DNA from 3 places in the Bradyrhizobium sp. WSM4872 genome. Region 1 is predicted to be linked to each of the others. Evidence: predicted binding sites of a transcription regulator. Region 1 holds the regulator's gene; each other region holds the start of a gene.

Region 1 (9,509 bases):
ATGGCGGCACCGAGATCATGGTTTCGGTACGCGGACTGTACTGCAAGTTCATCAAGACGACGTCAGCCCCTGCCTTTTGCAACGCAACAACCCCTTCGGTCACCGCGCCACGAAAATCATCGGGATCGATGGCTCGGATAGCATCGACGGTCCCGGTCTGCCAGATGACCAAAGTAGGCGTCTTTGCTTCCATCAGCTTAACGAAGCTGGCGGCCGCCTCCTCGGCCGTCTTCTTGCTCTGTATTTCTACGGAGACATGCACCGTCTCCGTCGGCGGCAGCTTGTCCTTCAGGATGGCCTGCATCCGCGCCGGATAAGAGGCGTCCTCGGAAGCCGGAATCGTGGTCGAGCGACTGCCGATGACCAGGATTTCGAGCGGCTTGCCGGCCTTCACGGCATCGGCGACCTTGGGAAGCTGGCTTTCGCTGGTGAGCAGATAGGAGGGCACTTCACAGGCTGCGGGCGCGGCTGAAGCAGCCGGCGCAGCATCGTCCGCGCGCGCCGGAGGCGCGGCGAGACCACCGCACAGCAGGATCAGGCTCAGGAAAACCTTCGCCTTCATCAGCCCCCTCCCGCCATATCGGCGCTGCCGACGGCGCTTTTGGTTTTCGAACCGCTCTTGTCAGCCACCCGCTTGTACCACGAAATCAGCCAAGCCATGGCCCACATGATCAGGATTCCGGAGAGACTAATTAGCGCATGCATGACCGGGCCGCCCGAGACCTCGGCCAGGATGAAATGGCCGGCAAAGGCGAGGAAGACGCCGAGACAGAATATCTCCAGGGAATGCGAGCCGCACAGGATCAGCGGCCGCAGCCAGGGCGATTTCAGGCCCGGCCAGTCACGCGGCAGGACGCGCACGGTGAGCGCGGCCAGCGCCAGGAAATGCGTGAAGCGCAGCACGTCAAGGTCGGCCTTGTCGATCGGATACATCCACTGCTCGAGCCGCTTCGGCATGAAGTGGGAGAGCTGCGGCACATACCAGGTCAGCGTCACGTAGAATGCGGCGACCAGATAGACGATCGCGATCCACATCGTCACCCGCGAAGCCAGAATGTGCGACATGCGCCGCGCACCCCCGAGCGCGCACCATGCCCCGAACACAAACAGCAATTGCCAGGCGAAGGGATTGAAGGCCCAGAAGCCGTTCGGATAGGCCGACAGATAGAGGTCGTATTCCCAAGTCACCGCGTAGAGCGCGACCGAGAGGCCGAGCGTCACGTCGGGCCGCCATTTCATCAGCCACAGGATCAAGGGCAGCGCCAGCATCAGCACGATGTAGAGCGGCAGCACGTCCATGTTGACCGGACGGAAGCGCAGCAGCAGCGCCTGCACGATCGTGACGTCGGGCTGCTTGAGGAAATCCATGATGCCCATCTCTTCGGTGTAGAGCGGGTTCTCGAACCGGGTCGCGACGTAGGAGATTTCGGCAAGGAAGATCGTGAACAGGAAGACGTGGGCGACATAGATCTGCCAGACGCGCCGCAGGATGCGCGCGGTGGCGACGACGATGCCGGACTCCAGCATCGCCCGACCGTAGACGAAGGCGGCGGTATAGCCGGAGATGAAGATGAAGATCTCGGTGGCGTCGCTGAAGCCGTAATTGCGGATCGTGAACCAGGTCAGAAGGCTCGGCGGCAAATGGTCGATGAAGATCAGCCACAGCGCGAGGCCGCGGAACAGGTCGAGCCGGAGCTCGCGCTCGCCGATGGCGGGCAGCGAAATGGCCGGCGCGGCCGCGCGCCGCTTTGCCCCCGCGGACTTGACCTCCACAGGCTTGGCGGTTCCCGCGATCGTCGATCCCGTCACTTGGTCGGCAATGGTCATCGGGGGCCTAAAAACCCTTCCGCAAATCGCGACGTGGCAAGGAGTGTACCGGTTCGGCCGTCATCTCGCAAAGCGGCCGGATCACATGCAAGTACATTTGCAAGTCCATTTGGACGTGTACTTCCCTGCGAAATCTGGCGGGACGATGTCGCCAAGGCCGCCTCCGGCGTTTGGTTCCCGGGCGGTTTTCGGTATGATGGCAATCATGTACCGCGCCGTGACCCGCCAGATCGAAGTGACCGTCGAGCCGAACTTTGTTCCGGAGCAGTCGTCGGCTGACCGCTCCCGTTATTTCTGGGCCTACACCATCGTCATCACCAATTCCGGCGACGAGACCGTGCAGCTCAAGACGCGGCACTGGATCATCACCGACGCCACCGGCCGGCAGCAGGAGGTGAAGGGCGAGGGTGTCGTCGGCGAGCAGCCGACGCTCGCCCCCGGCGAACGCTTCGAATATACCTCCGGCGTACCGCTCACGACCGCCTCGGGCTTCATGACCGGCCGCTACCAGATGGTCAGTGCCACCGGCGAGCGCTTCGAGATCGACGTGCCGACGTTCTCGCTGGACAGCCCGGATAACAAGAGGGTGCTGAATTAGCGCTGGAAATGGTGGGCGCGCTTCGCTTTGCCCACCCTACGGCACCGCGCTACGCGTCCTGGACGCCCGCCTCGTCCGGTGTGAACTCGTACACCGATGAGCAGAACTCGCAGGTCACGACGACCTTGTCGTCCTTGACCATCGCGGCACGGTCGTCGGACGAAAAGCTCTTCAGCATCGATGCGACCGCATCGCGCGAGCAGGAGCATTGCGCTTTCAAGGGCAGCGGATTGAACACGCGCACGCCGCGCTCGTGGAAAAGACGGTAGAGCAGCCGCTCGCCGGACAGCTCGGGATCGATCAGCTCGACGTCTTCGACGGTTTCGATCAGCGAGCGCGCCTCGACCCAGGCATCGTCTTCAGCGACGGCATGGACCTCGACGCCTTCGGGCGCATCGCCGGGATGCAGATCGGCCTGCCGCGCGCGCTCGGGCGCCTTCGGCAGGAACTGCATCAGCATGCCGCCGGCTCGCCAGCGATGCTTGCCACCGTCGTTCGAACGCCACTCCTCGCCGACGGCGAGACGCACGCGCGTCGGGATCTGCTCGGAGCGCAGGAAATATTCGTGAGCGGCGTCTTCGAGGCTGCCGCCGTCGAGCGCGACCAGGCCCTGGTAGCGGCTCATGTCGGGGCCCTGGTCGATGGTCATGGCGAGATGACCGTGACCCAGCAGCGCGCCGGAATCTTTTGCATCCCCGAGGCGCGCGGCGTCGTAGCGCGCATAGGCGCGCAGGCGATCCGGCGCCTGATAGTCCACGACGAGGAATGACACCGGACCGTCGGTCTGGGCCTGCAGGATGAAGCGGCCTTCGAACTTCAGCGACGAGCCGAGCAGCGTGGTCAGCACGATGGCCTCGCCGAGCAGCTTGCCGACCGGCGCCGGATAATCGTGCTTGGTCAGGATCTCGTCGAGCGCCGGACCAAGCCGCACCAGCCGACCGCGCACGTCGAGCGCGTCAACCTCGTAGGGCAGCACGGCGTCATCGACGGGAACCGCGGATGGCGCGCGAACCGGGCCTTCGGGCCCGGTTTTCATGTCAGGGGATTGGGAAACCATGGCGCTTTATCTGGGGTCGGAAGGCGGAATTGGAAGGGGGTTGGGGAACTGTACGAAGCAACCTCAACCTCGGTGTCGTCCCGGACAAGCGCTAGCGCAGATCCGGGACCCATAACCACAGGATTACGCTACTCCGCGAGATGACAACTCCGAATCCTCGCCAAACGACTTCCTGTGGTTATGGGTCCCGGATCGGCGCTCCGTTCTGGACAACGCTGCGCGTTGCCAGAAGCTGCGCTTGTCCGGGACGACGATCATATGTGAGGTGGCCGCCGGGATTCCAGCGAGATCACTTCACCGCGTCGAAGCACCAGGCCAGAATGCCCTTCTGCGCGTGCAGGCGGTTTTCGGCCTCGTCGAACACGACGGATTGCGGACCGTCGATCACCTCGTCGGTGACCTCCTCGCCGCGATGGGCGGGCAGGCAGTGCATGAACAGCGCATCGGGCTTGGCCAGCGACATCAGCTGGGCATTGACCTGATAAGGCTTGAGCACGTTATGGCGGTGCTCGCCTTCCTTGTCGCCCATCGACACCCAGGTGTCGGTCACGACACAATCGGCGCCGCGCACGGCGGCTTCGGCATCCGTGCCGAGCATGATCGGCGCGCCGGTCGCCTTGATGAAGTCGCGCATCGCCTTTTTCGGCGCGAGCTCCGGAGGCGTCGCGACATTGAGCTGGAACTTGAAGCGCTCGGCGGCGTGCGCCCAGGACGCCAGCACGTTGTTGTCGTCGCCGGTCCAGGCCACCGTCTTGCCCTCGATCGGGCCGCGATGTTCCTCGTACGTCATGAGGTCGGCCATCACCTGGCAGGGATGCGAGCGCCGCGTCAGGCCGTTGATGACCGGAACGGTGGCGTTCGCCGCAAGCTCAAGCAGGGCATCGTGGTTGAGGATGCGGATCATGATGGCGTCGACATAGCGCGACAGCACGCGCGCGGTGTCGGCGATGGTCTCGCCGCGGCCGAGCTGCATCTCGGCGCCCGTGAGCATGATGGGCTCGCCGCCGAGCTGGCGCATGGCGACGTCGAAAGACACCCGCGTCCGCGTCGAGGGGCGCTCGAAGATCATCGCCAGCGTCTTGCCTTCGAGCGGCCTGACCGGCTGATGCGCCTTCTGCTTCGCCTTCATCGCGGAGGACGCGGCCAGCATGCGCTTGAGCTCCGACAGCGGCAGCTCGTTGATATCGAGGAAGTGCTTCGGTGTTTTCTTGGGTGCTTTATCGGGCGACTTGCTCATCAGCTTGCCGCCCGCTTGTTGCCGGACAACGCAGTGCAGGCGCGCTCGAGCCGCATGACGCTGTCCTCGATCTCGGCTTCGGTGACGATCAAAGGCGGCAGGAAACGCACGACATTGTCGCCGGCGCCGACGGTGAGCAGCTTCTCTGCGCGCAAGGCGGCAACGAGATCGCCCGAAGGTACCACGGCCTTGATGCCGATCAGGAGGCCCTCGCCGCGCACTTCGCTGACGACATCAGAGTGACGGTCGATCACGGAGGCGAGCTTCTGCTTGAGCAGCAGCGACATCCTCTGCACGTGATCGAAGAAGCCGGGCTTGAGCATGACGTCGAGCACGGCGTTCGCAGCCGCGATCGCGAGCGGATTGCCGCCGAAGGTCGAGCCGTGCGAGCCCGGCGTCATGCCGGATGCCGCTTCCGCGGTCGCAAGGCAGGCGCCGATCGGAAAGCCGCCGCCGAGCGCCTTGGCCAGCGACATCACGTCGGGTTCGACGCCGAGGCGGCGGTACGCGAACAGATCGCCGGTGCGGCCCATGCCGGTCTGCACCTCGTCGAAGGCGAGCAACAGACCCTTCTCGTCGCAGAGCTGACGCAACGCCCTCAGGAAGGCGGGCGTTGCCGAACGCACACCGCCCTCGCCCTGGATCGGCTCGATCAGGATGCCGGCGGTCTGCGGACCGATCGCCTTTTTCACTGCCTCGAGATCGCCATGCGCAACCTGGTCGAAGCCCTCCATCGGGGGGCCGAAACCTTCGAGATATTTCGCCGACCCCGTCGCCGCCAGCGTCGCCAGCGTGCGGCCATGGAAGGCGCCTTCGAAGGTGATCATGCGATAGCGGTCGGGATGGCCCTTCGCGGCGTGATAACGGCGCACGACCTTGATCACGCATTCCAGCGCTTCGGCGCCGGAATTGCAGAAGAACACGAAGTCCGCGAAACTTTCATTGCACAGGCGCGCGGCGAGCTTTTCGCCGTCCGGGCTCTGGAACAGGTTCGACATGTGCCAGAGCTTGGTCGCCTGCTCCTGCAACGCCGCGACCAGCGCCGGATGGGCATGGCCGAGCGCGTTCACCGCCACCCCCGAGGTGAAATCGAGATAGCGCTCGCCATTAGTCGCGATCAGCCAGCAGCCTTCGCCACGCTCGAAACCGAGGTCGGATCTGGCGAAAACGGGGAGCAAATGCGGCGCTGCGCTGTTAGTCATGGCGGTCACTTGAATGTTGCGGACGGTGTGAGCGTGCATTGCGCAACGCACCATCGACCGGCCCGGAAAACGAAACGTGCCGCCTCTTGAGGGCGGCACGCACGACTATCTTAGGCCTGGTGAAACGGGTGTCAATGCCGCCCGGAAAGCCTCGCGAAACGCTGAATCCGTAGTCTTGCGGTGCCGATTTTGCGGGATTTAGCCACGGAACATGTGGAAGCGAGTCGGCGGACTCTTGCGCGGGAGTCACGCCATATTGTAGCGTTTGGATTGTCAGATACGACATCTCGTGCAGTGGTTCTGATCTTTAAGTCCTTATGTACCGGCGTAAACGTTCGGGCGTTCAAGACGCGCCCGGCGAGCCTTAAGGGATTCTGGCGGCACGGGTTTTTGAAGGCTTAGGCATTCGCTGCGAGGCCCCAGGATGGCTGGCGCGCAGCGAGGGAAAGGGTGCAATGACGGTTTTGACCTGGTCCGATGATCGCGTCGAGCAGCTGAAAAAGCTCTGGGAGGCCGGACTTTCGGCCAGCCAGATCGCGGCGGAGCTCGGCAATGTGACCCGCAATGCCGTGATCGGCAAAGTGCACAGGCTCGGCCTTTCGGGCCGCGCCAAGAGCCCTTCGTCGGCAGCGCCCCGGCCGCGCAAGGCGCGTCCCGCGCAGCACATGATGCGGGTGAGCCGCCCGATCTCGCGCGGCAACACCGCGCTGGCGCAGGCCTTTGAGGTCGAGGCTGAGCCGGATCCGGTCACATACGACAACGTGGTGCCGATGAGCCAGCGGCTGTCGCTGCTGGAATTGAACGAGGCGACCTGCCACTGGCCGGTCGGCGATCCCTCGAGCCCGGACTTCTTCTTCTGTGGTGGCCGTGCGTTGTCCGGCCTGCCCTATTGCGCCCAGCACTCGCGCGTCGCGTACCAGCCGGCATCGGATCGGCGCCGCGCACCGGTGAAGCCGGGTCCGCGGTAATCACGGCAAGTCGTCGCGCGAAGACAGTTCAACAATTTCAGTGTCGTCCTGGCGAAAGCCAGGACCCATACTCCGAGCACGCAGTAGTCGTGCGGAAGGGGTCACTCCGAGTCTTCGCCAAACCACGTTCGGTGGTTATGGGTCCCGGATCAGCGCTCGCTTCGCTCGCTTGTCCGGGACGACGTCGGAGAATTCGGGGACAGCTCGCCAGCAAACAAGCCTGCAACCCTACACCTGCTCCGCCTTGGCAAAACGATCATCCAGCGCGTAGCCGGCGCCGCGGACGGTGCGGATCGGGTCCTGCTCGCGGCCGAGATTGAGCAGCTTGCGCAGGCGGCCGATATGCACGTCGACGGTACGCTCATCGATGTAGATGTCGCGGCCCCAAACGCTGTCGAGCAGTTGCTCGCGCGAGAACACCCGGCCCGGATGCTCCAGGAAGAACTCCAGCAGGCGATATTCGGTCGGACCGAGATCGATCGGCCGGCCCGAGCGCGCCACGCGGCGCTTGTCGCGGTCGAGCTCGATGTCGCCAAAAGCAAGCACGGTGGCGAGCCGCTCGGGGCTCGCGCGCCGCAGCAGGCCTTTCACGCGCGCGAGCAGCTCCGGCACCGAGAACGGCTTGACGATGTAATCGTCGGCGCCGGTCGCAAGACCCCGCACCCGTTCGCTCTCCTCGCCGCGCGCGGTGAGCATGATGATCGGGAGCTGCTTGGTCTCGGGACGGGTGCGAAGCCGCCGGCACAATTCGATGCCTGACAGGCCCGGCAGCATCCAGTCGAGCACGATCAGATCGGGGATGTGCTCCTTGAGGCGAGTGTCGGCGTCGTCGCCGCGCATCACCGTCTCGACGTCATAGCCGTCGCCTTCGAGGTTGTAGCGGAGAAGCTCCGTCAGAGCTTCCTCGTCCTCAACCACCATAATGCGTGCGCCCATCGGGTCGTCGCTCCTTAAGTGTTCGGTACCGTGTTGGCGAAGGTCGTCATGTCGCCCTTCGGCCGCTTGTCGGTGATCGCCTGTCCCTCGATCATGTAGAACACGGTCTCGGCGATGTTGGTGGCGTGGTCGCCGATCCGCTCGATGTTCTTGGCGCAGAACATCAAATGGATACAGAACGAGATGTTGCGCGGATCCTCCATCATGTAGGTAAGGAGCTCGCGGAACAGCGAGGTGCAGATGGCGTCGACCTCCTCGTCGCCCTTCCACACCGCCATCGCCGCCGGCAGATCATGCGCGGCATAGGCGTCCAGCACCGACTTGACCTGCTGCTGCACGAGGTCGGTCATGTGCTCGAGGCCGCGAAACAGCTTGAGCGGATGGAAGTCCGTCTCCAGCGCCGCGACGCGTTTGCCCATGTTCTTGGCGAGGTCGCCGATGCGCTCGAGATCGGTCGCGACGCGCATGGCGCCGACGATCTCGCGCAGGTCGACCGCCATCGGCTGGCGGCGGGCGATGGTGAGGACCGCACGCTCCTCGATGCGCTTCTGCAGCGCGTCGAGTTCTGTGTCGATGGCGACGACGCGCTGGCCGAGCGGGACGTCGCGGCGGATCAGCGCGTCGACGGACTCGACGATCATGCGCTCGGCGATGCCACCCATCTCGGCGACCAGGCGGGTGAGTTCCTGGAGGTCGGTATCGAAGGCCTTTGCGGTATGTTCAGAACCCATGTCGCGTCTCCTAGCCGAACCGGCCGGTGATGTAATCCTGCGTGCGCCGGTCAGTCGGCGACGTGAAGATCTTGCTGGTGTCGTCGAATTCGATCAGCTCGCCGAGATACATGAAGGCGGTCTTGTCGGAGACGCGCGCCGCCTGCTGCATGTTGTGAGTGACGATCGCGATCGTGTAATCCTCGGACAGCTCCTGGATCAGCTCCTCGACCTTGGCGGTCGAGATCGGGTCGAGCGCCGAACAGGGTTCGTCGAACAGGATCACCTCGGGCCGCACCGCGACGGTGCGGGCGATGCAGAGGCGCTGCTGCTGGCCGCCCGAGAGCGACAGGCCGGAGGCGTTGAGCTTGTCCTTGACCTCGTTCCACAGCGCGCCGCCGCGGAGTGCCTTTTCGACGCGGCCGTCCATCTCGGACTTCGAGATCTTCTCATAGAGACGGATGCCGAACGCGATGTTCTCGTAGATCGTCATCGGGAACGGCGTCGGCTTCTGGAACACCATGCCGACGCGGGCGCGCAGCAGATTGAGGTCCAGCTTGCCGTCGAGAATGTTGGTCTGATCGAGCATGAGCTGACCGGTGGCGCGCTGGCCGGGATAGAGGTCGTACATCCGGTTGAAGATGCGCAGCAGGGTCGACTTGCCGCAGCCCGACGGACCGATGAACGCCGTGACGCGGTTGGCGCCGAGCGTCAGGTTGATGTTCTTCAGAGCGTGGTGCTCGCCGTAATAGAAGTTCAGGTTGCGCACGGTCACCTTGGGGGGCGCCTCCGGCAGCACCGGCGCGTGGGGCAGCCCACCGGCCGCGCTCATCGATACGGAAAGATCACTCATTTTGCGGTCCTCTCGGCGCCAAGGATGCGCGCGCCAATATTCAGGGCAAGAACGGTCAGCGTGATGAGCAGCGCCCCGCTCCAGGCCAGCTGCTTCCAGTAGGCATAGGGGCTCTGCACGA
Region 2 (9,509 bases), on a different contig from region 1:
CGCGGCATCCTCTTCAGTGGATCGGATTTGAATTCTGGTAAGTCAAAGGGGATGGCGAAACGCACAAGCCCTTAACCTTGAGGGCGCGGATGTATCAGACAAAACCTGGGATGTCCACCGGCCAAGCGGGCTTTCGGGCCAAGTTCAGCCATTAAATGAGGCAAAATACCTCGGTGCGGCCCTGATTTGGGAGATTTGACGCCCAGGGTGGGGCCGTTTCCGGAGCTTTGTTCCGGAATCTTTGAAAGCAGGGGACGACACATGGATATGAAGAAATACGCGGCCGAGGCTATCGGCACCTTTTGGCTCACATTCGCAGGTTGCGGAAGCGCTGTGATCGCAGCCGGCTTTCCGCAGGTTGGCATCGGTCTGGTCGGTGTCTCGCTCGCATTCGGGCTGAGCGTGGTCACGATGGCCTATGCGATCGGACACATCTCAGGCTGCCACCTCAATCCGGCCGTCACCGTCGGTCTCGCCGCCGGCGGACGTTTTCCGGCCGGACAGATCCTGCCTTATGTGATTGCGCAGGTCGCCGGTGCGATCGTGGCCGCGTGGCTGCTCTACGTCATCGCAAGCGGAGCTCCCGGCTTCGACGTCAGCAAGGGGTTCGCGTCGAACGGCTACGACGCCCATTCTCCCGGCCAGTACAGCATGATCGTGTGCTTCCTCACCGAGGTAGTCATGACCATGATGTTCCTGTTCATCATCATGGGCGCCACCCACGGCCGCGCGCCCGCGGGCTTTGCGCCGCTGGCGATTGGGCTCGCGCTCGTGATGATCCATCTCGTCAGCATCCCCGTCACCAACACCTCCGTGAACCCGGCGCGCAGCACGGGGCCCGCGCTGTTCGTCGGCGGCTGGGCGCTGTCGCAGCTCTGGCTGTTTTGGGTCGCGCCTCTGATCGGCGGCGCGCTGGGCGGGGTGATCTATCGTTGGCTCAGCGAAGAGCCCACGGGCGTCGTCGCGGGCGCAAAGACGGCGTAGTCGTAAAGCGGGATCGCGGCATGCGCCGCGGTCCCGTTATTTGCCGGTCGTGGGTCGTACTTCGGTGACGTGGCCCATCTTGCGGCCGGGACGCGGCGCGCCCTTGCCGTAGATGTGCACGGTCGCGCCCGGCACGCTCAGCCACTTGTCATATTCGTTGATCTCGTCGCCGATCAGATTGGTCATGGTGACGACTTCACCGTGGCGCACGGGCTTGCCGAGAGGCCAGCCGGCAATGGCGCGAATGTGCTGCTCAAACTGCGAGACGGACGCACCGTCGAGCGTCCAGTGTCCGGAATTGTGCACGCGCGGAGCGATCTCGTTGACCAGCACCTTGGGTCCGGTGCCGTTGGCGAGCACGAACATCTCAACGGCAAGCACGCCGACATAATCGAGCGCGCCCGCGATCTTGCCGGCGATGCTGCGCGCTTCCTCGGCGAGCACGTCCGGGATCCGGGCGGGCGCACGGGAGATCTTCAGGATGTGGTCGCGGTGCTCGTTTTCGGTGACGTCGAAACACTCGATCTGGCCTGTGGCCGAGCGGGCGGCGATCACGGAAATCTCACGCTCGTACGGCACAAAGGCTTCCAGGATGGCCGATTTGGTGGCGAGACTGGTCCACACTTTCGCGATGTCGTCGCCCTCGCGGATGATGGCCTGGCCCTTGCCGTCATAGCCGAAGCGGCGGGTCTTCAGCACCGCAGGAAGGCCGATCCTGGCGATCGCCTCGCGCAATGACGGGACCGACGTGACGTCGGCATAGGCTGCGGTGCCGATGCCGAGCCGGGTCACGAAATCCTTCTCGGCGAGCCGGTCCTGGGTGGTCTCGAGGATTTTGCGGTTGGGCAGCACCGGGCGGCGCGCATCCAGCACCATCGCGGCCGCGGACGGCACGTTCTCGAATTCGTAGGTGATGACGTCGACGTCGTTGGCGAACAGCTCAAGTGCTTCGACATCGGCATATTCGGCGCAGGTCGCATTCAGAACGACGTCGAAGGCCGGTGAGTCCGGATCGGGCGAGAACACCTGGCAGCGCAGGCCGAGCCGTGCCGCCGCCATGGCAAGCATCCGCCCCAATTGTCCGCCGCCGAGGATGCCAATGGTGTCGCCGGGCTTCAGCTTCACCTGCTTTGCGTCAGTCACGCCTTGTCCTCCGGGCGCTCGGCCACGGCCTCGGTCTGCGCCTTGCGCCAGGCGGCGAGGCGGTCGGACAAGGCCGGGTCGGACAAGGCCAGCACGGCAGCCGCCAGCAGCGCCGCATTGATGGCGCCGGCCTTGCCGATCGCGAGGGTGCCGACCGGGATGCCCGCGGGCATCTGGACGATCGAATAGAGCGAATCGATGCCCTTGAGCGTCCTGGATTCGACGGGGACGCCGAACACGGGCAGTTCCGTCAGCGCCGCCGCCATGCCGGGCAGGTGGGCTGCGCCACCCGCGCCGGCGATGATGACTTTGTAACCAGCCGACTTGGCGCCTTTGGCGAACGTAAACAGCCGGTCGGGGGTACGGTGGGCCGATACGATGCGGGTGTCGGCGGCAACGCCGAGCCCTGCGAGCGTGTCGGCGGCATGCCGCATCGTGTCCCAGTCCGACTGGCTTCCCATGATGATGGCGATCGGCGCGGTCATGACGTGAATTGTGCTCGAAAAACAGAAAGATAGGCCAGATTAAAGGTTCCGGCCGGTGGCTCGCAAGGCGGTGGCAAGGAGAAGGGAATGAACTATCCTGTCTTGGTGAATCCCCGCAAGCCTTCATTGAGCAGGATGCCCATGAAGAAACCAAAAAGGGCGAGCGCTGCGAAGGCCAAAAAGGGCCCGAAGACCAGCGCCGGCCGTTCCAAAGTTGTTCTCAAGCGTCCGGCCGAGAGTCCGGCCAACAGTCCGGGCAAGCGTCCGACCAGACCGTCGCGACGCGGAGCGTCTGCCGATGACGGCCCCACGGAGGTCATCAAGACGGCCATCAACGCGACCATCCGCGAGCTCCGGAGCAAGCTCAAGGGGGCGCAGCGGCGGGTCGCGGAGCTCGAGGCGGCCGCCGACACCGACTTCCTGCTCGATATTCCGAACCGGCGCGGCTTCGAACGCGAGCTCGCACGCGCCGTCGCCTACATGAAGCGCTACCGCGCCAGCGGCGCGCTGATCGTGCTCGACGTCGATCGGCTGAAGCCGATCAACGATTCCTTCGGCCATGCGGCCGGCGACGAGGTGCTGAAGGCGATTGCCACCACGCTGACGCGGCAGATACGCGCCTCCGACGTGGTCGGCCGGCTCGGCGGCGACGAGTTCGCGCTGCTGCTCTGGAATCTCAGCGAGACCGACGCCAAGGCGAAGGCCGCGGCCTTCGAGCAGGCTGTCGACGAATTGTCCTTTGTCTTTCGCGGCCAGCACGTGAGTGCGGGCGCTTCCGCCGGTGTCGCCCTGCTTGGGGTGCAGTCCGACGCCGCGCGCGCCCTGGAGGAGGCCGATGCTGCGATGTATGTGCGCAAGGCGCACCGGCGGCACGAGCCGCGCATCAGGCTCGTCAGCAGCTAGTTAAAGCGTGCCGAGGTCCTTCGGTACGTTGCCGAAGCTGCGGAGCAGTTTGGCGTCACCGAATTCGCCCGTCATGGGATCGCCGCTGCGGCTGAACGCGACGGCGCCGGTGTGGCCGGCGCCGTGCGACATAACCTCGGCACGCCGTAACGCGGCCGCCGCGGTCTGGCATTCCTCGGCCGCACCTGCGACCGGCGATCCGTCCTCGTCGGTCAGGAAGGGTAATGCAACGTAATAGGTGACATCGGACATGGTCGGCTCCGATAGCTGACAGCTCAGGCGGCGCTGCCCTTGCTCCGCATCTTGCTGCGCGAGGTCTCCGGAATGCAGCCGGCGGAAATGGCCGCCTGCAATTCCTCCAGCTCGGCCTCCAGATATTCATTGGCCATGATCAGCGCCTTGATGGTGCTGCGCAGATTGCCGTCGCACATCGCGATCGCCTGATCGCAGGCTTGTTCATAATGGCTGTTGTCGAGAAGGGCGGTCGCCGACATCTGCGTTTTTCCTTGGACGGTTTCCCCGGGGGCCTTGGGTGTCCAAATGTTCTTATTTTGTTCCTTTCGAGTCAAGCGGATTTACGTGCGGCGGGGCCGCCGTAAAGTTCTACCTGTGGATCAGGCGATGATGTCGGGCGTGATCTGGTCTTCGATGAACGCGATACGGTCACGCAACAACAGCTTGCGTTTCTTCAATCGCTGTAACCGCAACAGGTCGGGGGCGGGCGATTGATGCAGTGCATCGATCGCCACATCGAGATCTCGGTGTTCCTGGTGCAACCGGGCGAGCTCGGATTCGAGTTCGCGCGCATCTTCATTGGTCATGTCTGCGGTGGCCGAAAAACCGATAGGCGTGAGATTAAGGCTGTGGATGCCCTGTGGAAACTATCGTCCTTGCGCGCCGTGATCGCAAGCGATCTCGGGCTGTCGGGCGCCGATCTCCCGCGAGATATTTCTGCGGTCGCTCCGGCGTTGCGCAAGCGCATTGATATCACGGATTTTTCCCGCGTGGTTCCCTTACTCACGCTTCGTTACATATGAATTTCTAAAAATGACACTGCGACGACTGATATCCATCGACAGAACGAATCGGTGATGTACACTTCCTCGTCCGGTCGAATCCAAGGTTCACCCCTACCGAGGAGGTTTCGAATGACAATTCAGGCACATCTGGTTGAATTGGAACGGAAGCATAAAACTCTCGAAAACGAATTGCACGACGCTCTCGTGCACCTTTCAACAGACGACCTGCAAATTGTTGAGTTGAAGCGCCGGAAGTTGATGGTCAAGGACCAGATCGAGCGTCTCAGGCACGGCGACACGCTCCACTAGTAACCCCGTAACAGCTTAGAGTTGATCGCACCCTTTCAGGCAGGGATGGGAGCCTTTGCGCTCATCCCTGCTGTAGGGCGCGCACCGTGCAAGGATTTGCGCGGCCCTAGCTTCTTGTCTGGACGCGGTTCTTACGCGCAACCGGAATCCACTTCGCCTTAAACCACTACATATTTGCTAGGTCGGCGACGTGATCCGCGATCGCGAGCGATGACGTCAATCCGGGCGACTCGATGCCGAACAGATTGATCAGGCCTTCGACGCCGTGATCGCGCGGGCCCTGCATCAAGAAATCCTGCGTGGCTACTGCTGGCGGCACAATCTTCGGCCGGATACCCGAATAGCTCGGCATGAGCGCGCCGTCAGGCAACGTCGGCCAGTATTTGCGGATCGCCGGGTAAAAGCGCTCGGCGCGTGAGGGATCGACCTCATAATCGATGGTCTCGATCCACTCGACGTCGGGGCCGAAACGGGCCTGCCCGGCCATGTCCAGCGTCAGATGCACCCCTAGCCCGCCGGGCTCGGGCACCGGATAGATCAGGCGCGAGAACGGCGCCCTGGCATTGCAGCTGAAGTAGTTTCCCTTGGCGAGGTAGGCCGTCGGGATCCGTTCCAGCGGCATGCCCTCGATGTTGCGCGCCACCGTGGTCGCCGAGAGCCCGGCGGCGTTGACGAGGAGGCTGCATTGCAGCGTCATCGGCGCTTCGCCGCCCGCCTCGATCTCCATCACGCCGGCGGTCGCTTTGGCACGGATCAGCGGGGTGTGAAACGCGAAGGCCGCGCCCGCCTCCTCGGCTTCGCCGCGCAGCGAGAGCATGTAGGCGTGGCTGTCGATGATGCCGGTCGACGGCGACAGCAGCGCGGCGTCGCAGGCGAGCGCCGGCTCCAGCGCGCGTGCCGCATCGCCGGTGAGCAGCTGCATGTCGAGCACGCCGTTGGCCTCGGCATGCGCCTTGATAGATTGCAGCTTCTCGGTCTCTTTCGGATTGGTCGCGACGATCAGCTTGCCGCAATTCCTGTGCGGGATGCCGCGCTCGGAACAGTAACGGTAGAGCGCGTGCTTGCCGTCGACGCACATGCGCGCCATCCAGCTTCCGGCGCGGTAGTAGATGCCGGCATGGATCACCTCGCTGTTGCGCGAGGAGGTGATGGTGCCGATGGCCTCGGCTTGCTCGAGCACGATCACCTCGCGCCCGGCTTGCGCCAGCTTTCGAGCCACCGCGAGCCCGATCACGCCGGCTCCGATGACGACGCAGTCGACCTTATCCATGGTTGTGCAGGACGTCTGCTCGAAGCGACCAAGGCCTCACGCCTGGGAACGGCGGCGCGGGAGCGTTTTCCATTAAGGAAGAATTTATCATGTCAGGGCAATTGCCGTATTTGATGCCACATTTTTCCGTTGCGCGTACAGGCGTTTACCCGATCCAAACCCACGAGGCCAGACAATCCGACGTTGAAATCGCGGGTGGCTGATGGCTGAGAAGAACTGGCACGCGGGCAGCGCGCTTCCGATTGCGATGCAGGCCGCCGTGTGCCTGGCCGCAGCGGTCGCGCCTGCGCGCGCCTTTGCCCTCTCGGACAGCTTCACCCCTCCGAGCTATCTCGGCGAGCTTGATCCCAACGTGATCTGGGAAGCCCTGATCGCGGGCGTCGTGACTTGCTCGTTCCTCGTCGCGATCGCGCTGTGGATCCATTCCTCGCTGCGCTGGACCAGGCGTCTGCAGCTGCGGCGCAATGCCTTCGTCTCCTCCGCGATGAACAATCTCAACCAGGGCGTGGTGATGACGGATGCGCAGCGGCGCATCATCTTCTGCAACGACCGCTATATCGAGCTTTATGGCCTGGCGCGGTCGGATCTCTGGGCCAACATGAACGGCTACGAACTCCTCGAGCTGCGACGCAAGCGCGGTGTGCTCGGCGGCGCCTCCAACGACGAGTTCTACGAGAAGGCGGCAAGCACCAACGGCTTGATCACCGAACTGCCGGACGGGCGGGCCATCCTGGTGAAATATTTCGTGCTGCCCAATGGCGGCTCGGTGACGACGCATCTGGACGTCAGCGAGCAGCGCAGGCTGTCGCGGCAGCTCGCCTCCACCAAGCAGTTCCTGGAAACATTGCTGGACCACGTGCCGGCCTGCGTGGCCGCGAAGAACATCGAGGATGGTCGCTACATCTTCGCCAACAGCGCTTATGAGCGGTTCTGGGGTTTCTCGCGCGACCATGTCGTCGGCAAGAACGCGCGCGAGCTGTTTGCGCCAGTCTCGGCGGACAGCATCGAGGCGACCGACCGGGCGGCACTCGATTCGCAGGACGGCCAATTTCGCAACGAATTCGAGGTTGACCGCGCCGGTGAGCGGCGCATGGTTGCCTCGATCCGGATCGTGGTCCGCAACGAGAGCAACAAGCCCGAATTCCTGATGCTCGTGTTCGAGGACATCACCGATCGCCGCTCGCTGTCGAAGGAGCTGGAGAGCACGAAGAAGTTCCTGGAGCTCGTGGTCGACAACATCCCGGTGGCCCTGATCGTCGAGCAGGTCAAGGACGGCCGCTACCTGCTCGCCAACCGCAGCGCGGAGACGATTCTCAACCGCAGGCGCGAGGAAGCCACGGGCCTGACCGCCTCCGACATCTTCAATCCCAAGGAAGCCAAGCTGATCATCGCGCGCGACGAAGCCGCGATCAAGAAGCGCGGGATGATCACCGAAGAGCACCCGATCTCCACCAAGGACGGGCTGCGGCTGTTCCTCACCCGCCGCGCCACCGTGCTGAGCGACACCGGCGAGCCGCAATATCTGATCAAGACCCACGAGGACGTCACCGATCGCCGGCAGACCGAGTCGCGCATGGCGCACATGGCCTATCACGACGGCCTCACCGATTTGCCGAACCGTGCCGCTTTCCTGCAGGCGTTGACCCAGATGATCGAGGCCTGCGAGGGCACCGGCGAGGAGTTCGCGGTTCTCTGCGTCGATCTCGACGGCCTCAAGGAGGTCAACGACGTCTTCGGTCATGCGCACGGCGACAAGCTCCTGGTCGAGGTGGCCCAGCGGCTGCAGGACTCCGCGCGCGGCGGTGTTGTGGCGCGCCTGTCCGGCGACGAGTTCGGCCTGATCATTGACGGTAAGCAGCCGGAGGCAGGTCTCGCGCTGGCGCAGCAGATCGGTGATGCCGTCGCCAAGGAATTCCAGATCGACGGCCGCCCGGTTCGCGCCGGCGTCACCACTGGCATGTCGATCTTCCCGCACAACGGCGCCGACGCCGCCTCGCTGCTCGCCAATGCCGGCGCGGCCCTGTTTCGCGCCAAGCAGAAATCGCGCGGCACGATCAGCCTGTTCCAGCCGGAGATGGACCAGCAGATACGCGATCGCCGCGTACTGCACCAGGACCTTTCGATGGCGATCAAGAACGGCGAGCTCTCGCTCGCCTTCCAGCCGCAGGGAGCTGCGGGCCAGAGCGTCGCCGAGAGCGAGATCATCGGCTTCGAGGCGCTGGCACGCTGGCAGCATCCGGTGCGTGGCCAGGTCTCTCCGGCCGAATTCATTCCGATCGCGGAGGAAAGCGGCCTGATCGTCGAGATGGGCGAGTGGATCTTGCGCGAGGCGTGCCGCGAGGCCGCGTCCTGGCCGACGCCGCTTCAGATCGCGGTCAACCTGTCGCCGGCGCAGTTCATGCACGGCGACGTGGTCGGGCTCGTCCATTCCATCCTGCTCGAGACGGGTCTTGCACCCGGCCGGCTCGAGCTCGAGATCACCGAGGGCGTGCTGATCGAGGACTTCGATCGCGGTCTGGCGCTGCTGCGCCGGCTCAAGGCGCTCGGCGTCCGCATCTCCATGGACGATTTCGGCAGCGGTTATTCCTCGCTGAGCTATCTCCAGGCGTTCCCGTTCGACAAGATCAAGATCGACCGCGCCTTCATCATCAATCTCGGCCGCAACCCGCAATCGGCGGCGATCGTGCGCGCGGTGATCGACCTCGGCCATGGCCTGGAAATGTCGATCGTCGCCGAGGGCGTCGAGACGCTGGAACAACTCGCCTTCCTCGCCGCGGAAGGCTGTGACGGCGTGCAGGGCTATTTGCTCGGCAAGCCCCTGCCGATCGGGAAATATGCCGGCCTCGTCGGTCGCGCCGAAGTCATGGAGCTTGCGCTCAAGACCGGCTAGAGCGTTTTCGAGCGAAGTAGATGCCGGTTCGCGTCAAGAAAACGCGCCAAACTAGAATCTAGAGCCCCGTTCCGATTTCATCGGAACGGAAATGGCTCTAGTGATGGTGGGCGTTTCTTTCGCTCCCATTCGACGGCTTCATGGCGGATTACGATCTTGCGATCATCGGCGGCGGCCTGAACGGTGTCAGCCTCGCGCGCGATGCCGCCGGCCGCGGCCTGCGGGTCATCCTGTTGGAGCAGGGCGATCTGGGCGGCGCGGCGTCCTCGGCAACACCACGGCTGATCCACGGCGATCTCTCGGTCCTGGAACGGCGCGGCTTCCGACGGGTGCGCCGGGCATTGGCCGAGCGCCGGACCTGGATCCGGATCGCGCCGCATCTGGTTCGGCCGATGCGTTTCGTGATCCCGGCGCATTCCGAGGAGCGCCCACCATGGCTGCTGCGCGTCGGCCTGCTGCTCTACGACAGCCTCACAAGCCGGAGCGGCCTGCCTGCAACGGCGACC
Region 3 (9,509 bases), on a different contig from region 1:
CGCGACTGAAAACCCCACGTTGGTGCGCGCCTTCGGCGTCAACGTGCCGCGCATGATCACGCTGACCTATGGTTTGGGTGTCGGCCTGGCCGCGCTTGCCGGCGTGCTGTCGGCGCCGATCAACCAGGTGCGGCCGCTGATGGGCGCCGACCTCATCATCGTGGTGTTCGCGGTGGTCGTGATCGGCGGCATGGGATCGATCATGGGCTCCATCATCACCGGCTTTGCGCTCGGTGTGATCGAGGGCATGACCAAGTATTTCTACCCCGAGGCCTCCAACACCGTCGTGTTCGTGCTGATGGTGCTGGTGCTCTTGGTGAAGCCAACGGGATTGACGGGAAGGGCGGCCTGATATGACAGCCTTGACGGACGACACGCTGCCGGTAACCCCGCGCTCGATCCGCGATGAGATGATCGTGTTCGTGGTGATGGCGCTGCTGCTGGCTTCGGTGCCATTCACGGGGGTCTACCCGTTCTTCGTGATGCAGGCGCTGTGCTTCGCGCTGCTCGCCTGCGCCTTCAATCTCCTGATCGGCTACGGCGGTCTACTGTCCTTCGGCCATGCGATGTTCTTAGGGACGGCCGGCTATTGCAGCGCGCACGCGCTGAAGGTCTGGGCGCTGCCGCCCGAACTCGGCATCCTCGTCGGCGTCGCCGGTGCCTTCGTGCTCTCGCTCATCACGGGCTATATCTCGATCCGCCGCCAGGGCATCTATTTCTCGATGATCACGCTGGCGCTATCGCAGCTTTTGTACTTCATCTACCTCCAGGCGCCGTTCACCCATGGTGAAGACGGCATCCAGGGCATCCCGCAGGGACGCATGTTCGGCGTCTTCGATCTGACCAAGCCGACCGTGCTCTACTACGTGGTTCTGGTCGGCTTCCTCGCCGGCTTCCTGCTGATCTTCCGCATCATCAACTCACCGTTCGGCGAAGTCCTCAAGGCGATCCGCGAGAACGAGCCGCGCGCGATCTCGCTGGGTTACCGCACCGATCAGTACAAATTCCTGGCTTTCGTCCTCTCGGGCACGCTGGCCGGCTTTGCCGGTGCGCTGAAAGTCTTCGTGGCGCAGAATGCCTCGCTCACCGACGTGCACTGGTCGATGTCGGGCGAAGTCGTGCTGATGACGCTGGTCGGCGGACTCGGAACCGTGTTCGGTCCCGTGGTTGGTGCCTTCGTGATCATCGCCATGCAGCAATATTTGGCGGGGTTCGGCCAGTGGGTGACCGTGATCCAGGGCTCGATCTTCGTGATCTGCGTGCTCACCTTCCGCCGTGGCGTCATCGGCGAAATCGCGCATTACTTCCGGCGATCGCTGTAAGTCATTGATATAATGGAAGATGGGTTGATGCGCGAAAGCGGTGGATGATCCGGCTCCACGGGCGTGAGGTGGCACGCGCGTGGATCGAAAATGGTCTATGACAGTTTCATGACGGCCCGCCTGGGCCGGGCCATCATCCAACCGGTAGTTTCTCTCCCATGATGCGATTGTTTCGCGCTTTCCTGCCCAAGGAAGAACGGTTCTTCGACCTGTTCGACCGCCACGCCCAGACCGTGATCCAGGGCTCGATCGCGCTCCAGAGCATGCTCAACGGGGGCGAGGAGACGCCGGTCTATTGCCAGCGCGTCAACCAGTTTGAGAACGATGCGGACAACATCACTCGTGAGGTGCTGACGGCGGTGCGCCGTACCTTCATCACCCCGTTCGACCGCGGCGACATCAAGAACCTGATCACCTCGATGGACGACGCCATCGACCAGATGCAACAGACCGCCAAGGCCGTGATGCTGTTCGAGGTCCGCAGCTTCGAACCGCCGATGCGGGAGATCGGCGGGCTTTTGATCGAATGCGCCAATCTGGTCGGCCGTGCGCTGCCGCTGATGCAGAAGATCGGTCAGAACGTGGCCATGCTGACTGCGATCACGGAAGAACTGGGCAAGCTGGAAGGCCGTGTCGACGATCTCCATGATATCGGGCTGAAGGAACTGTTCCTCAAGCATCGCGACGGCAACGCGATGGATTTCATCGTCGGCGCGGAGATCTACGACCATCTCGAGAAAGTCGCCGACCGTTTCGACGACGTCGCGAACGAGATCAACAGCATCGTCATCGAGCAAGTTTAGGGCAGGGGCCACGCCGTGGATGTTGCGTTGGGTCTTCCCGTCCTGGTCGGATTGATCGCCGTCGCGCTGCTGTTCGACTTCCTGAACGGCCTGCACGACGCCGCCAATTCGATTGCGACCATCGTCTCGACCCGCGTGCTGCGGCCGCAATACGCGGTGTTCTGGGCCGCGTTCTTCAATTTCGTCGCCTTCATGGTGTTCGGGCTGCACGTCGCGCAGACCATCGGCACCGGCATCATCGATCCCGCGATCGTGGATGCTCAGGTGATTTTCGCTGCGCTCGTCGGCGCCATCGTCTGGAACTTGGTGACATGGGCACTCGGGATCCCATCGTCCTCGTCTCACGCATTGATCGGCGGCTTGTTTGGTGCAGGCGTAGCCAAAGCCGGCCTTTCGGCGGCGGTCTGGAGCGGATTGTCCAAGACGGTGATCGCCATCGTGCTGTCTCCGCTCGTCGGCTTCCTGCTCGCGATGATGCTGGTTGCGATCGTCTCCTGGGCATCGGTGCGCTCCACGCCCTTTGCCGTGGATCGCGCCTTCCGCATCCTGCAATTCGCCTCCGCCTCGCTCTATTCGCTCGGCCATGGCGGCAACGATGCGCAGAAGACCATGGGCATCATCGCCGTGCTGCTCTATTCGCAGGGCCAGCTCGGCGGCGAATTCTTCGTCCCCTTCTGGGTGGTGCTCTCGTGCCAGGCCGCGATGGCGATGGGGACGCTGATGGGCGGCTGGCGCATCGTTCGGACCATGGGCCTGCGCATCACCAAGCTGACCCCGATGCAGGGCTTTTGCGCCGAGACCGGCGGTGCCGCGACCCTGTTCATGGCGACCTTCCTCGGCGTTCCCGTCTCGACCACCCACACCATCACCGGCGCCATCGTCGGCGTCGGCGCCGCCCGCCGCCTCTCGGCGGTGCGCTGGAACGTCGCCAGCTCGATCGTCTATGCCTGGGTGATCACGATGCCGGCCTCGGCCATCGTCGCCGCGCTGAGCTGGTGGGCGGTCAAGATCTTCCTCAGGTAACCAGCTTCAGTCCGACGATCCCGGCGACGATCAGCCCGATGCTGGCGAGGCGGAACGCGGTGGCCGGCTCGCCGAACAGGATGATGCCGAGTGTCGCGGTACCGACCGCGCCGATGCCGGTCCAGACTGCATAAGCGGTTCCAATCGGGAGCGATTTGAGGGCGAGCCCGAGCAGGATGATGCTGCCGGCCATGGCGCCAAGCGTGAGGACCGACGGAACGAGCTTGGTGAATCCCTCGGTGTATTTGAGGCCGATCGCCCAGGAGACCTCAAGCAGACCGGCGACGAACAGGATGCTCCAGGCCATGGCGACCCTCCATTCAAGGCAGGGTCGTCCCCGCGACTGGCGTGCTGATGGGAAGGGAGGGCCGTCCCTCCCAACCTGATCCCAAGCCGGATATGGGGCTGGCCGGAAGGCTCTGCAATCACCAAATGAGGCTTGATCAGGCTCATTTTCCCTGCCAAACGCTGCCGCAATGTCCGACGTCGCCATCACAGCCGAATCGACGGCCCGTTCCTCGCTTGCCGCTGAAGTGTCGCGGCGGCGGACCTTTGCCATCATCTCGCATCCGGACGCCGGCAAGACCACGCTGACCGAAAAGCTGCTGCTGTTCGGTGGCGCCATCAATCTGGCCGGCCAGGTGAAGGCCAAGGGCGAGCGGCGCAACACGCGTTCGGACTGGATGAAGATCGAGCGCGAGCGCGGCATCTCGGTCGTGACCTCGGTCATGACCTTCGAGTTCGAGGGCCTCGTTTTCAACCTGCTGGACACGCCGGGCCACGAGGACTTTTCGGAAGACACCTACCGCACGCTCACGGCGGTCGATTCCGCCGTCATGGTGATCGACGCCGCCAAGGGCATCGAGGCGCGCACTCGAAAGCTGTTCGAGGTGTGTCGTCTTCGCGACATCCCGATCATCACCTTCATCAACAAGATGGACCGCGAGAGCCGCGACGTCTTCGAGTTGCTCGACGAGATCGAGAAGACGCTGGCGCTCGATACCACGCCAATGACCTGGCCTGTCGGCCGCGGCCGCGAGTTCCTCGGCACCTATGACGTCGTCAATGGCGGCGTGCGCCTGCTCGAAGGCGGCGGCGCCAAGACCGGCGCGGCGCAGCAGATCGAGATCGCCGAGCTCGCCAAGCTCAACGCCAATCTCGACGTGTCGGCGGTCAAGGACGAGCTCGAGCTCGTCACCGCGGCTTCAAAACCGTTCGAACTCGAAGCGTTTCGCGAGGGTCATCTGACGCCGGTTTATTTCGGCAGCGCGCTTCGCAATTTCGGCGTCGGCGACCTGCTGCAAGGACTCGGCAAGTTCGCGCCGGAGCCGCGCGCGCAGGAGAGCGACCAGCGTAAGGTCGAAGCCACCGACCCGCGCATGAGCGCCTTCGTGTTCAAGATCCAGGCCAACATGGATCCCAACCACCGCGACCGCATCGCCTTTGCGCGGCTGTGCTCCGGCAAGCTGAGTCGCGGCATGAAGGCGAAGCTCGTGCGCACCGGCAAGAGCATGCCGCTGTCCAGCCCGCAATTCTTCTTCGCGCAGGATCGTTCGGTTGCGGACGAAGCCTATGCCGGCGACGTCGTCGGCATTCCCAATCACGGTACGCTGCGGATCGGCGATACGCTGACCGACGGTGAGGATTTCAACTTCGTCGGCGTGCCGAGCTTCGCGCCGGAAATCGTCCGCCGCGTGCGTCTCACCGATGCGATGAAAGCGAAGAAGCTGAAGGAAGCGCTTCAGCAAATGTCGGAAGAGGGCGTCGTGCAGGTGTTCCGCCCGCGCGACGGCGCGCCCGCGCTGGTTGGCGTCGTCGGCGCACTCCAGCTCGACGTGCTCAAGGCACGGCTGGATGCGGAATATTCCCTGCCGGTCGAATTCGAGGTCAGTGAGTTCCAGCTCGCGCGCTGGGTTTCTTCGGACGACCGCAAGAAGCTCGACACCTTCATCGCGGCCAACACCTCCAGCATCGCCGACGATGTCGACGGCGATCCCGTCTATCTGGCGCGAAACGAGTTCTATCTCGGCTACACCAGGGAACGTGCCGAGGGCATCGAGTTCACCAACGTCAAGGACGTCAAGAAAAAGGGGTAGGGTGTGGCTTCGCCCGCGCTGTAGCTACTCCCCCTCCGCTGTCATGCCCCGCGAAGGCGGGGCATCCAGTACGCCGCAGCCTCTCGCCTCAATCACAAACGTCTCGGAGTACTGGGTCGTCCGGTCAAGCCGGACGACGACACCGTCCTTGGACGCGCGCATGTGAACAGCCGCAGGCTTGACGTTGCCGACGGCAATGCCACGTTCACCCATGTGGCCTTGCGAGTTCGCTTCATGTGGCGCGGCATCCTTGTTTTCCTCCTGCTGGCGATCTCGACGATCGCCGCCGACGCTCGGCCGCGGCAAATCAACCCAATTCCGTTTTCGCACGAACCGTGCAGCGTTCTCGACGGCAGGCCCTGCACGCCGTCCTATTGCAGCCCGCTCGAGCCTGGTCCCTGTATTCCCGAGATCGACTATCCCTACGGCCAGAACCTCCAGCTCACGATCCAAAGCGTGCCAGCGGAGGCCGATCGTGCCAAATACCAAAAGCCGGATCACGATCTCGATACGATCGGCGATCTCTTCGCCGAACTGCGCACCTGCTGGTCGCCACCATCGGACAATGCGCGCGCGGGCATGCAGATCGCCGTGCGTTTCAGCTTCAACAAGTCGGGCGGCCTGATCGGCCCACCGCGCCTGACCTTTGCGACCGCGGGCGTGCCCGCCGAGACGAAAACGACCTATCTCAATGCAATCAATTCATCGTTGAACGCCTGCCTGCCGCTGAAATTCACCGGCGGTCTTGGCGGTGCCCTCGCCGGGCGGCCGATCGCGATCCGGTATGTCGACAATCGCGAGATCGGCAAGTAGCGCATCAGTTGCGACCGGCGGCCAATCGATGATACGCCATGGGCTGGGCGCTGGTTGAGGGGAGAATCTCGTGGGTCTGCTGGTTATGATCCTGGGGCTTGCGCTGTTTTTCACGGCGCATGTGTTCACGACGAAACGCGAGGCGCGCGCGCAGGCCATCGCGAGACTGGGCGAGGGGACCTACAAAATCCTCTATTCGCTTGCCTCGCTCGCGGGGCTCGCGTTGATCATCTGGGGCTTTGCCCACTACCGCGCGACCGGCTGGATCGACGTGTGGTATCCGCCGAAGGCGCTGAAGCACATCACGCTCGCGCTGATGCTGCCCGCGGTCATCCTGGTGGTTGCGTCCTATCTGCGCGGCCGCATCTATGCGACGCTGAAGCATCCGATGCTGGCCGGCATCAAGCTGTGGGCGGCGGCGCATCTTCTGGCCAATGGCGACCTCGGCTCCATCATCCTGTTCGGCTCCTTCCTCGGCTGGGCGGTGTATGACCGCATCACGCTGAAGCGTCGCACCGATGGTGGCGGTCCGCCGATTCCGGTGGGCGGCGTCACCAACGACCTGATCGCGATCGCGGTCGGAATCGTCGCTTATCTGGCGCTGGCGTTTGCGTTCCATCCGGTCGTGATCGGCGTTCCCGTCATGGGCGGCTAGCTGATCAGCACAAGACAGCACCGCATGCCCATGTGCGGAAGGTGACAAGGTAACAAGAGCAACAAGCCAAGGTCATTCCGATGGACTGGTCGCATTCTCAGATCCCGCTGATGCGGTTCGAGGCGCGTTTCGGCGATCGGGTCGTGCCGGCATTTTGCGATCGGCCGTCGAGCCTGTGGGCGATGATCGCGGACGCCTGCGCCCGCAATCCCGACGGGGAAGCGCTGATCTCAGGCCATGTCCGGCTGAGCTGGCGGCAGGCCGCGGAGCAGGCTGCGCGGATCGCGGCGGGATTTCGCACGCTCGGATTGCAGCGCGGCGATCGCGTCGCAATCCTGCTCGGCAACCGCGTCGAATTCCCGCTGCTTCTATTTGCTGCCGCGCATGAGGGGCTCGTCACGGTGCTGCTCAGCACGCGCCAGCAGAAACCGGAAATCGCCTATGTGCTCGCCGACTGCGGCGCCAAAATCCTGATCCACGAGGCGGCACTCGCGGAGCGGCTACCGGAAGCACTAGACGTGCCCGATGTGATGCACCGTATCGCCGTCGACGACGATCCGGCTCTGTCGGATTTCGCGGTGCTCGTCGACAACGCGCCGGCCCCGGCGCCGGTCGAGACGAGCGAAGAGGACACCGCGATGATCCTCTACACCTCCGGCACGACAGGCAAGCCGAAGGGCGCGATGCTGGCCCATTGCAACATCGTCCATTCCTCGATGATCTTCGTGTCCTGCCTGCAATTGACGGCGGCCGACCGTTCGATCGCGGCGGTGCCGCTCGGCCACGTCACCGGCGTCGTCGCCAACATCACGACGATGGTCTGCTGCGGCGGCGCGCTGATCATCATGCCGGAGTTCAAGGCCGCCGAATATCTCAAGCTCGCCGCGCGCGAGCGCGTCACCTACACGGTGATGGTGCCGGCGATGTACAATCTCTGCCTGCTCCAGCCCGATTTCGAGCGCTATGATCTGTCGAGCTGGCGCATCGGCGGCTTTGGCGGCGCACCGATGCCGGTTGCCACCATCGAGAAGCTCAAGGCCATCATTCCGGGCCTCGAGCTGGCGAATTGCTATGGCGCGACCGAAACAACGTCGCCGTCCACGATCATGCCGGGCAGCTTGACGGCAAGCCATATCGACAGCGTCGGCCTGCCGTGTCCCGGTGCACGCATCCTGGCAATGGACGCGGACGGGCGTGAGCTGCCATCTGGGGAAATCGGCGAGCTCTGGATCCAGAGTGCCTCCGTCATCAAGGGCTACTGGAACAATTCAAAAGCCACGGCCGAAAGTTTCACCAGCGGGTTCTGGCATTCCGGCGATCTCGGCTCGGTCGACGCGGAGGGATTTGTCCGGGTGTTCGACCGGCAGAAGGACATGATCAATCGCGGCGGCCTCAAGATCTATTCGGCCGAGGTCGAATCCGTGCTGGCCGGCCACCCGGCCGTGGTCGAGAGCGCGATCGTCGCCAAGACGTGCCCGGTGCTGGGCGAACGCGTTCACGCCGTGGTGGTGGCGCGCGCACCGGTGGACAGCGAGGCTTTGCGTGCCTGGTGCGCGGAGCGGCTGTCCGACTACAAGGTCCCGGAAACCATGGTGATCACCGCGGAGCCCTTGCCGCGCAACGCCAACGGCAAGGTGCTGAAGCGGCAGCTGCGGGAGCTGTTGGGAAACTGACCCGGGGAGGTGGTCTCGCCGGGCTGTCTCGGGTGGTTAACGCCTTGATCGGGCTCGCTTTGCCTTGCCACCGCCATATCGTTAGGGTACCCCGCCGCCACGTGGGGGACGGGATTCCTGACGCGAACGCTTTGGCGCGCGCACCCGGACGGGCATGGGATTAGCATAAGTGTCTGAATTATTTGACGAAGTCGACGAGGAAGTACGTCGCGAACAGCTCAAGAAGCTGTGGGACAAGTATTCGATTTTGTTCATCGCCCTGATGGTGCTGATCGTCGCCGCCGTGGGTGGGTGGCGCGCTTACCAGTATGTGGAGGCCAAGAAGGCTGCCGAGGCCGGTGCTGCCTTCGAGAAGGCTGCCGAGCTGTCCGAGCAGGACAAGCATGCGGAGGCCGAGGCGGCCTTCACCGAGCTCGCAGCCAAGGCTCCATCAGGCTATCGCACCCTGGCGCGGCTGCGTGCTGCGGCCGAGGCGGCGGCCCGCGATCCCAAGGCAGGCGCCAAGCTGTATGACGACATCGCCGCCGACCGCAGCGTAGGCGGCGAGTGGCAGGATCTGGCAAAGATCCGCGCCGCTGGTCTCTTGCTCGACAGCGCCGGCTATGCCGACATGCAGCAGCGGCTGGAAGCCTCCACGGCGCCCAAATCGACCTTCCGTCATACCGCCCGCGAGATGCTGGCGCTGTCGGCCTGGCGCAATAACGACATGACCGCGGCCCGCAAATGGCTCGACGCGATTGCCGAGGACGGCGAAACGCCGCCGGGCCTGCGCTCGCGCGCCGAGGCGCTGCAGGCCTTGCTGCCGCCCGTAGCGAAGAGCTGAGCCGAGAGCTGAGACGAGATACCAATATGCGCCGTACGCCACGCTTGATCGCAGCCGCCGTCCTGATCGCCTTCACGGGCGTGCTGGGCGGTTGCTCCAGCTTCGATCCGAGCGACATGCTCGACTTCCTCGATACGAAGAAGAAGCTGCCGGGCGACCGCAAGCCGGTGTTCCCGGAAGGCGTGCCGGGCCTCGAGCAGGGCGTTCCGAAGGATATGTACAAGGGCGCGCAGCAACAGCCCGATCCGAACGGACCCGCCGTCGCGGCTCTGCCCACCGAGCCTCCGCCCGAGCCGGCCAA

Evidence for each region. Region 1 encodes PhoB, which activates phosphate uptake and scavenging genes when phosphate is short. Its sites were predicted from a motif close to TGTCATNNANCTGTCAT; they were not measured.
Region 2: a site for PhoB is predicted at 4,563-4,579, ahead of AC0L3C_RS21350 (YdcH family protein). Genes of this name have one in related genera too.
Region 3: a site for PhoB is predicted at 1,420-1,436, ahead of AC0L3C_RS16785 (DUF47 domain-containing protein). Genes of this name have one in related genera too.

What each region holds. Positions count from the first base shown of each region.
Region 1 covers NZ_JBVVPT010000028.1:36,389-45,897, forward strand. The annotation lists gene AC0L3C_RS28545 (SGNH/GDSL hydrolase family protein) at 1-562, opposite strand, end outside; gene AC0L3C_RS28550 (OpgC domain-containing protein) at 562-1,827, opposite strand; gene apaG (Co2+/Mg2+ efflux protein ApaG) at 2,033-2,425, shown strand; gene AC0L3C_RS28560 (Hsp33 family molecular chaperone) at 2,475-3,482, opposite strand; gene argF (ornithine carbamoyltransferase) at 3,772-4,719, opposite strand; gene AC0L3C_RS28570 (acetylornithine transaminase) at 4,719-5,921, opposite strand; gene AC0L3C_RS28575 (GcrA family cell cycle regulator) at 6,377-6,889, shown strand; gene phoB (phosphate regulon transcriptional regulator PhoB) at 7,118-7,825, opposite strand; gene phoU (phosphate signaling complex protein PhoU) at 7,840-8,556, opposite strand; gene pstB (phosphate ABC transporter ATP-binding protein PstB) at 8,567-9,388, opposite strand; gene pstA (phosphate ABC transporter permease PstA) at 9,385-9,509, opposite strand, start outside.
Region 2 covers NZ_JBVVPT010000016.1:46,696-56,204, reverse strand. The annotation lists gene rpsU (30S ribosomal protein S21) at 1-1, opposite strand, end outside; gene aqpZ (aquaporin Z) at 262-984, shown strand; gene AC0L3C_RS21380 (5-(carboxyamino)imidazole ribonucleotide synthase) at 1,021-2,127, opposite strand; gene purE (5-(carboxyamino)imidazole ribonucleotide mutase) at 2,124-2,612, opposite strand; gene AC0L3C_RS21370 (GGDEF domain-containing protein) at 2,754-3,515, shown strand; gene AC0L3C_RS21365 (hypothetical protein) at 3,516-3,767, opposite strand; gene AC0L3C_RS21360 (hypothetical protein) at 3,791-4,009, opposite strand; gene AC0L3C_RS21355 (YdcH family protein) at 4,130-4,336, opposite strand; gene AC0L3C_RS21350 (YdcH family protein) at 4,664-4,843, shown strand; gene AC0L3C_RS21345 (NAD(P)/FAD-dependent oxidoreductase) at 5,010-6,113, opposite strand; gene AC0L3C_RS21340 (sensor domain-containing protein) at 6,316-9,003, shown strand; gene AC0L3C_RS21335 (glycerol-3-phosphate dehydrogenase) at 9,144-9,509, shown strand, end outside.
Region 3 covers NZ_JBVVPT010000010.1:167,227-176,735, forward strand. The annotation lists gene AC0L3C_RS16775 (branched-chain amino acid ABC transporter permease) at 1-352, shown strand, start outside; gene AC0L3C_RS16780 (branched-chain amino acid ABC transporter permease) at 354-1,322, shown strand; gene AC0L3C_RS16785 (DUF47 domain-containing protein) at 1,481-2,125, shown strand; gene AC0L3C_RS16790 (anion permease) at 2,141-3,148, shown strand; gene sugE (quaternary ammonium compound efflux SMR transporter SugE) at 3,141-3,455, opposite strand; gene AC0L3C_RS16800 (peptide chain release factor 3) at 3,625-5,244, shown strand; gene AC0L3C_RS16805 (hypothetical protein) at 5,479-6,057, shown strand; gene AC0L3C_RS16810 (NnrU family protein) at 6,128-6,712, shown strand; gene AC0L3C_RS16815 (class I adenylate-forming enzyme family protein) at 6,793-8,385, shown strand; gene AC0L3C_RS16820 (tetratricopeptide repeat protein) at 8,555-9,208, shown strand; gene AC0L3C_RS16825 (hypothetical protein) at 9,235-9,509, shown strand, end outside.